2 regions of the Dyella agri genome follow, and region 2 is predicted to be linked to the other one. Evidence: riboswitches for the same ligand, from Rfam matches in the RefSeq annotation. Region 2 holds a riboswitch; the other holds the start of a gene.
The links. A riboswitch is a leader RNA that binds a small molecule or an ion and turns the genes downstream of it on or off. The one in region 2 is predicted to bind S-adenosylhomocysteine.

Region 1 (4,376 bases), on a different contig from region 2:
GATCGCCTCGGCGGTAGCCGTGGCCGAGGGCAGGCCGGTCTTCGTCGTGGTGACGTCGAGATAGGCCTCGTCCAGCGACAGCGGTTCGATCAGCTCGGTATGCCGCGCGAAGATCGCCTGTACTTGCCGCGACACTGCCTTGTAGCGCGTGAAATCCGGCGGCACGAAGATCGCCTGCGGGCACAGGCGTTCCGCGCGCACCGCCGGCATCGCCGAGCGCACGCCGAACTTGCGCGCCTCGTAGCTGGCCGCACACACCACCGAACGCGCGCCCTTCCACGCCACCACCACCGGCTTGCCGCGAAGCGTGGGGTCGTCGCGCTGCTCCACCGACGCGTAGAACGCGTCCATGTCGACGTGGAGGATTTTGCGGGGTGGCGTGGGCACAGGCATGGAAGGTAGGGACGTGCCGCGATTCTAGGGCGCAGCTTTGGCGGCGTCAGCGCAGAAGGCCGAATCTCGCCGTCTGGCATCTTGCTGGCTTGTCCGTCATCCCGGGTTATACGCTGGCTTTCGTGATGGTCCACCACCTTTGCGGAGATGTGGCATGCAGACGCAAGGCATACGCTTGATCCTCGCGCTGGGGTGTGTTGCGTTCGCTGCTGCCGCATGCGGGCATGACACGACGGGTCGGAGCGCGAGCGCCGGCGCCATGCAAGGAATCGCCGAACTGCATCAAGGAGACGTCGCGGCCACCCTCAGCCAGGATCCCGATGCCTTGGTTGCGCTGTGGACGAAGGACGGCGTGTTGCTGGGAGAGGGCGATCGCCCGGTCGTCGGCCAGGCAGCGTTGCGTGCCGCCTATGCGCAGGGAGGTTGGAAGGTGTTGAAGTACGCTCCGCATATCCAGGATGTCGCCGTCGAGGGTGATTCAGCCGTGGAGTGGGGTCGTTTCGAGGTGGATTTCCAGACGGCCGGCCAGCCGCGGACGGTCGAGCTGCATGGGCGCTTTCTGCGGGCCATGAGGAGGCAATCGGACGGAAGGTGGAGGTTCACCAGGATCATGTGGCAGAAGGACCCGCCATAGCTGCAAATGCAGCGCGCGCGGTCATTCCGCGCGTACGTACATCCATGCCTGCAAGCCGGAGGCGAGCGTGACGGCCACGCGCCGGTAATCGTCGACCTCGTAGGCGTCCGCCTGCGCCAGTTCCTGTGGCGTCAGGCGGAACACCATGCCGCGCACGCGATCCGCCGCGTCGTCGCTGCGGATCGCGATGGGATGGTGCGCGGCGCCGCTGGTGGCCACGACTTGTGCATCGCGGATCGCCAGCTGTTCGAGGCGATAGCCGGGCAGCTCGTCGGGTAAGCCGTCGAGCCGCCGGCCGAAGGTGGCGAGCTGCACCGCTGCGTCCTGCAGGGTGCCGTAGGAGAACAGACGCTCGCTCGCGGCGCTATCCATCAGGCGTTTTCCGTCCTGTGTCCTGCCTTCGAGGTCTGCAGCGATTCCAGCCGCGCGGCAATGACGCGGGCGTTGCGCTCGGCGGCATCGGGTCGCCCGGCAAGAAACAGGAAGGGCTCGATCAGCTCCAATTCCATAAGCAGGAATTGCCCATCCACGACCACGCCGTCCACCCGTGCGTATTCGGCGTCGCCGTTGCCCAGCGTCGCGCAGGTCGCCAGGGCGTGCCTGGCGGCGGCGAGCGTGGCTGCGTCGGGTTCGATGGCGTCGGTGCGTCCGCCGAATTGGCTCTGCACGCGATAGTCGCCTGCGGCGGGACGCTTGATGACGGCATGGCTGAACTTGCCGCCGAAGAACAGCAGCGACCATTCGCCGTCTTCGACGATGGCCGGCACGAAGGGCTGCAGCAGGTATTCGCCTGGCGGCAGCTCCGAGGCGGCACGGTCGAACGCGGGATCGCCCACCGTACCGCGTACCGTGCGCCAGGCGCCGCCACTGACGCACGGCTTGACCACGACGTCGCGACCTGGGGATGCGGCAAGCGCCTCGTGCAGGACAGCGCGCGAGACGAGCTGGGTGGGAATGGTCGGTACGCCGAGCGCTTCCAGCTGCAGCAGGTAGCGCTTGTCACTGTTCCAGCGCATCAGCGCGACGGGGTTGATGGCTGGCACGCCGGCGTGTTCAAGCTGGCGCAGCCATGCAAGGAATGCGTCGTAGTGTTCGAAGTAATCCCAGATGGTGCGTATCAGCACGGCATCGAAACGCGTCCAGTCGATAGCGGGATCGTTCCACACGCAAGCCTGCGGCTGGATATCGAGTGCCGCAAGCGAAGCCGCCAGGTGGGCGTCGTCGGGGTGGATGGTCGGGTAGGCTGCCGAAGTGGCGATGGCAAGCTGGACAGGCATGGGTAACTCTCCAAAGATCATGGAAAGGGCGCCCTTGCCGGGGTTATCGCGAGCCAAGCGTGGCGGATCGTGATCCGTCGCAGCACCCCTTGGCCCGGACGGCACGCGGAGGAACTCCGGCGCGCCAAACGTGCGCAGTTTCCTCGCGGCCCCGTGGCGTGTCAATTTGCCAGTGCGGCATCGCCATGCACAGAAGGCGTATGCTCGCCCGGTCCGCTTGCCTGCATGAAGGCCCCGTTACGTGCTGATCCAATGGACCCATCTCGCACCGTCGATGCTGGCCTCCTTTCTCGCCTCGCTGGTGGAGTGCGTGGAAGCCTTGACCGTGGTGCTGGCGGTGGGCGTGGTGCGAGGCTGGCGTAGCGCGTTGGCGGGCTGCGCGACGGGATTGCTGGCGTTGCTGTTGCTGGTTCTGCTGCTCGGCCACGCGCTTGCGCGCGTCCCGTTGCACGGCTTCCAGTTGGTGGTCGGCGCCCTGCTGCTGCTGTTCGGCATGCGTTGGCTGCGCAAGGCGGTGTTGCGCGCAGCGGGCGTGCTCGCCTTGCATGACGAGGATGCGATCTACCGGCGCGAGATGCAGGCGCTTGGTGGGCAGGGCAACGCGCGCCTTGGCCTGGATAAGCTCGCGTTCCTGGTGGCCTTCAAGAGCACCGTGCTCGAGGGCGTCGAGGTGGTCTTCATCGTGCTTGCCATCGGTGCCGGCCGGGCCGAGTTGTTGTGGCCGGCCAGCCTGGGCGCGCTGGCTGCGCTGCTGGTGGTGGCGGCCTTGGGCGTGGTGCTGCACCGGCCGCTCGCGCGGGTGCCGGAGAACACGTTGAAGTTCGCGGTGGGCGTGCTGCTGTGCGCGTTCGGCACGTTCTGGGCGGGCGAGGGCATGGGCTACGCGTGGCCGGGCGAGGATCGCGCCATCCCGGCGCTGGCGTGCGCCTTTCTCGCGGTGGCGATGCTGTGCGTGGCGTGGTGCCGGCGCACGACACGGGAGGCCGCCTGATGAGCGGGCTGCGCAAGTTGCTGGCCGAACTCTGGGGTCTGTTCGTCGACGACGGCCGCTATGCGTTCGCCATCGTGGCGTGGCTGCTGCTGGCATGGTTGGCCCTGCCGCTAATGGGTTTCGATGGCGGCTGGAACGCGCTTGTCTTCGCGACGGGTCTGCTCGCGATCCTGGTTGAAAGCGTGTTGCACCGTGCGCGGCGTTGAGTCCTGAGCCGTGCGCGAGCGCTAACCGGCGTCGTCCCAGAACACTTCGACCGCGTCGCGGTTCATGAAGCCCCATACCGGCGTACCCAGCCGTACCAGACCTGTGCGAATGCGATGGGTGGTTTCGTCGTAGGCCGAGATGCGATAGATCAGCTGGTACCTCGAAGTGGTGAACCACATCGACAACGGCACGGACAGCCAGACGGCATTGGATTTCGCCTGCAGGATGCGCAGCTTGTTGGCGCCGGCCCAGTCCTGCAGCAAGGCCTTGGCGTTCTGGTAGTGGCGCCAGCTCAGCCAGATCGCCGCGGCGATCAGCAGCAGAAACAGCAACGGTGTGGTTTTGGTCATCGCGCCCCCGAGAATTCCCCGCGCGCAGCGTGAGCCGTGCCCGGCGGCGGCGCAAGCCACCCCTGCCGACGGGGACTGGTCGAACCCCCGTTCGCCATGCCAAGGTTGCCGGATGACGACTGAAACCAGCTCCCCCGCCTACCTGCGCCGCCTTGGCGTATGGGACGGCGCGATGATCGTGATCGGCGGCGTGATCGGCGCCGGCATCTTCCGCACGCCGGCTACGGTGGCCGAGCGCACGGCATCCGGCTTGCCGCTGCTGGCGTTGTGGGTGCTGGGCGGCCTGCTCACGCTCACCGGCGTGCTGTGCTACGCGGAGCTCGGTTCGCGGCGTCCGCATGCGGGTGGCATCTACCTGTACTTGCGCGAAGCCTTCGGCACGCTGCCAGCCTTCCTGTTCGGCTGGACGATGGCGCTGATCAACTACCCCGGCAGCGTGGCCGCAGTGGCCACTACTTTCGCCGACTATTTCTGCCAGGCGGTAGGCCTGCCGCTGCTGTGGGTGAAGTCGGTCGGCGTGGCGG
Region 2 (4,376 bases):
GGTCTCGAACAGTGGCGCGATATCCAGTGGAATAAGGCTCTTTGCACCTGCGTTCTCGACCAGGCCACCATGTCTTGCCAGCGCCAGTACCGCCAGCACGTCGGCGGCGGAACGCGCCATGCTGATGATGTAGAGGCCGGTTGCCGCCGCACCGTAGCGGTGGCGCGCGTCGTGCAGGGCGGCGAACACCGCGCGCAGCGACGTCGCCACGCTGTCCTCGCTGACAACGAAGCCGCGCTCGCCGCACAGGTAGGCGTGCAGCGCGGCCACGCGCTCGGCCACGCTGCGCTGCGACCATTCGCTGTCGTTGAACAACGCGGCCAGCGCATCGTCATGCACGCGGGAATCCTGGCGCGCATCGAGCCGCGCGAGGTGGAAACCGAAGCTGCGCACGCGCCAGATCAGCCGCTGCACCGCATAGGCGCCCGCATGCAAGCCACGATGGTCGACCAGGCTGGCAGCGATCAGTTCGAGGTCGTCGCGCAGCTCGTCTGCCGAGGCATAGGCCTCCGGATGCCCGTCCTCGTGGGTCGCCTCGAGCCGCGCGCCGATCAGGCTGAGCAGGCAGCGGTACGGCATGTCGGCGTAACGCGGGCGTATGCGCTCCGCAGCCTGAGGGAAGCGTGTGCGGCAGTCGTCCAATCTCTTGCGCAGGCGCGGGTCGACCTGCACGCGGCCCTCGGTCTGGCTGAGCAGGCGCGCCAGCGCGGAGACGTCGGCGATGTAGCGCTCCAGCACCTGCGTGCGCTGGCTGGCGAGACTGGCGGCGATGGTGTCAGCGCCCACGTTGGGGTTGCCGTCCATGTCGCCGCCCACCCAGGTGGCGAAAGAGAGCAGGCGCGGCAGCGGCACCGCCACGCCGTAGACCTCCTGCAACGCTTCGGCCAGCGATTCGTACAGCGCCGGCACGATGCGGTAGATCGGGTCGGCGAGATAGAAGTCGACGTGGTCGCGCTCGTCCTGCACGCTGGGACGCACCGGCGAAGCCTCGGCGGTCTGCCAGCCGGCGGTGAGCGCCATGTGGATGCGCTCCTCGTCTTCGCCGCGCTCCTGTGGCGTGCGGCCGCCGTCGAAGCCGTCGACCAGCGCGCGCACGATCGCCTGTTCCTTCTCCAGCAGCGAGGCGCGCACCGCTTCGGTGGGGTGCGCGGTAAACACCGGTTCCACTTCCAGCCGCAGCAGCCATTCCAGCAGTTCGTCCGCCGTCACGCCCTGCGCCTTCAGCTGCTCCAGCACGTCGCGCAGCGATTCCGGCTGCGGCGCGCCGCCCTCGCGCTGATAGTCGCGGCGACGGCGAATGCGATGCACGCGCTCGGCGATGTTCACCGCGTTGAAGTAGGTGGCGAAGGCGCGCGCCAACGCTTCTGCGTGCGACGCATCCAGCCCGCCCAGCGGATCGGCCAGCCCGGCCAGCGGCGCGCCCTCCTGCCGGCGCGCGATGGCGGCGACGCGCACGCGCTCCACCTCGTCGAGGAAGGCCGGCGCCACCTGCTCGGCCAACATGCGGCCGACCAGAGCACCGAGTCGGCGCACGTCGTCGCGCAGCGGGGCATCGGGCAAGGCGGGCTCGGAACTGCGGGAAGCGTTCATCGCGACGACATCGGCTCGCAGGGGCGGAATCCCAAGCCTAGCGCATGCGTGACACTTTTGCTGCAATGCCGCAAAACCCTTCGACCGGCTGGCGGTCGGTCGCGCCGCAGGCATGTCCGCATCTGCGACGCTATAATCGCCCCTTCCCGTCGAGGGGCGCTGCGACCGTGACTTGTTCCCGGCCAGGCTCGACGGCTTCTTTCAGCAACGGCGCCCGGTTTGTCCCCATCGAAACCGGAGTAACACATGAACGCCGCACTCAAAGAAAACAGCCACGACTACAAGATCCGCGACATCAGCCTCGCCGATTTCGGCCGCAAGGAGCTGGACATCGCCGAGCACGAGATGCCGGGCCTGATGTCGATCCGCCGCAAGTACGCCGCCGCCAAGCCGCTGCAGGGCGTGCGCGTCACCGGCTCGCTGCACATGACGATCCAGACCGCGGTGCTGATCGAGACGCTGAAGGATATCGGCGCCGACGTGCGCTGGGCCTCGTGCAACATCTTCTCGACCCAGGACCACGCCGCGGCCGCGATCGCCGCCACCGGCACCCCGGTGTTCGCATGGAAGGGCGAGACGCTGGAGGAATACTGGGACTGCACGCTGGACGCGCTGTCCTTCCCCGACGGCAAGGGCGGCTTCCTCGGCCCGCAGCTGGTGGTGGACGACGGCGGCGACGTCACCCTGCTGATCCACAAGGGCTACGAGCTGGAAAAGGGCGACGAGAGCTGGGTCAACAGCGCCTCCGGCAGCCATGAGGAGCAGGTCATCAAGAACCTGCTGAAGCGCGTCGCCAAGGAGCGCCCGGGCTACTGGACCCGCGTCGTCGCCGACTGGAAGGGTGTCTCCGAGGAGACCACCACCGGCGTGCACCGCCTGTACCAGCTGGCCGAGGCCGGCAAGCTGCTGGTGCCCGCGATCAACGTCAACGATTCGGTGACCAAGAGCAAGTTCGACAACCTGTACGGCTGCCGCGAATCGCTGGCCGACGGCCTGAAGCGCGCGATGGACGTGATGCTGGCCGGCAAGCTGGCCGTGGTCTGCGGCTACGGCGACGTCGGCAAGGGCTGCGCGCATAGCCTGCGTGCCTACGGCGCCCGCGTGGTGGTCACCGAGATCGACCCGATCAACGCGCTGCAGGCGGCGATGGAAGGCTTCGAGGTCAACACCGTCGAGAGCACGCTGGGCCGCGGCGACATCTACGTCACCACCACCGGCAACAAGGATGTGCTGACGCTGGCGCACATGCAGGCCATGAAGGATCAGGCCATCGTCTGCAACATCGGCCACTTCGACAATGAGATCCAGGTCGACGCGCTGAACACCAGCGGCGCCGAGCGCCTCAACATCAAGCCGCAGGTGGACAAGTACACCTTCAAGAATGGCAACGCGATCTTCCTGCTCGCCGAAGGCCGCCTGGTGAACCTGGGCTGCGCCACCGGCCATCCCAGCTTCGTGATGTCCAACTCGTTCTCCAACCAGACGCTGGCGCAGATCGACCTGTGGGCGAACAAGGACGCCTACAGCGCCAAGGTCTACATCCTGCCCAAGAAGCTGGACGAGGAAGTCGCGCGCCTGCACCTGGAAAAGATCGGCGTGAAGCTCACCACGCTCAGCACCGAGCAGGCCGCCTACCTCGGCGTGCCGGTGGAAGGCCCGTACAAGCCGGATCATTACCGCTACTGATCGGCGGTTCCGGCATAGTGGAAACCAAACGGGCGCCGCAAGGCGCCCGTTTTTTTTGCGTGGATGCAAGCAGCCATGCGAACGGCCTGGACTGATCAGGGCCGCCAGTTCGCGTTGTTCTCCCAGAACGCCACGCTGCGCCGGTACGCCTCGCGGTCCAGCGGCACGCCGGAACCACCCTCTTCCACGCCCAGCGCGTTGCGCATCATGGTGATCGGCGCCATCGGAATTTCCTCCGGCTCCATGGTGTAGATGCAGCCCACGATGCCCCAGTCGGCGTCGATAGGCTCGCCTTCTTTCGCCAGTTGTTCGCGACTGTAGAGGATGACCACCAGCCAGTTGGCCACCGGCGATTCCACGCCTTCGAACCAGCGCACCAGCACCGGCAGCTCGGCCTTGGTGCGTGCCTCGTAGGCGCTGCGCAGCCGATGCCGGTTGGCGTCAGTGATCGGCACCGTGAGGCAGCGCGTCGAAGTCCAGTTGCGGTGCACGTGCAGCTTGCAGAACGGTGCGTAGCCATCCAGCACGCGCTGCGGCGGCTCGTCGTTCAAGCGACGCTCGAAGGCTTCGGGCGTGCAGTCCTGGATGGTGTTGCCGCGCGGCTCGCGCGGGAACAATCGGGCTCGGGCGAACGGGGTAAGGACAATCGACATGGCGCGGCCGGCAGGGAAAGGGCGCCAGCCTAGCGCATGCCGCAAACCCGTCATTTCCCGGCTCGTGGCGTGCCTGGCATTTGGACATCTATCTTTTCATCGCGATGAACGTATAAAATTACCCGAAGCAGCTCCGAAGGACTCCCATGCCCGCCATCAGCCTCGAATTCTTCCCGCCCAAGACCGACGAACAGCGTGCTCAGCTGGACCAGGCCGCGCAGGTGTTGAAGGCCTGGCAACCCGAGTACGCGTCGGTGACCTTCGGCGCCGGCGGTTCCACGCTGAGCTACACCGGCGACACCGTGGCGCACCTGCACGCGGCGCACGGCCTTGCGGTGGCGCCGCACCTGTCCTGCATGGGCGGCACGCGCGCCGAGATCCGCGCTCTGCTCGACGGCTACAAGGCCGCCGGCTACCGCCGCATCGTGGCGCTGCGCGGCGACCTGC

Region 1: linked by a shared signal. The riboswitch ahead of ISP14_RS16305 (ATP-grasp domain-containing protein) and the one ahead of ahcY (adenosylhomocysteinase) in region 2 are both predicted to bind S-adenosylhomocysteine.

What each region holds. Positions count from the first base shown of each region.
Region 1 is NZ_JADIKL010000011.1:58,666-63,041, forward strand. It holds gene dinB (DNA polymerase IV) at 1-393, opposite strand, end outside; gene ISP14_RS16295 (YybH family protein) at 548-1,027, shown strand; gene ISP14_RS16300 (gamma-glutamylcyclotransferase family protein) at 1,049-1,399, opposite strand; gene ISP14_RS16305 (ATP-grasp domain-containing protein) at 1,399-2,304, opposite strand; S-adenosyl-L-homocysteine riboswitch at 2,324-2,401, opposite strand; gene ISP14_RS16310 (COG4280 domain-containing protein) at 2,546-3,295, shown strand; gene ISP14_RS16315 (hypothetical protein) at 3,295-3,501, shown strand; gene ISP14_RS16320 (hypothetical protein) at 3,523-3,852, opposite strand; gene ISP14_RS16325 (APC family permease) at 3,965-4,376, shown strand, end outside.
Region 2 is NZ_JADIKL010000002.1:98,292-102,667, reverse strand. It holds gene ppc (phosphoenolpyruvate carboxylase) at 1-1,590, opposite strand, end outside; S-adenosyl-L-homocysteine riboswitch at 1,736-1,813, shown strand; gene ahcY (adenosylhomocysteinase) at 1,837-3,276, shown strand; gene ISP14_RS03120 (DUF3228 family protein) at 3,372-3,929, opposite strand; gene metF (methylenetetrahydrofolate reductase [NAD(P)H]) at 4,076-4,376, shown strand, end outside.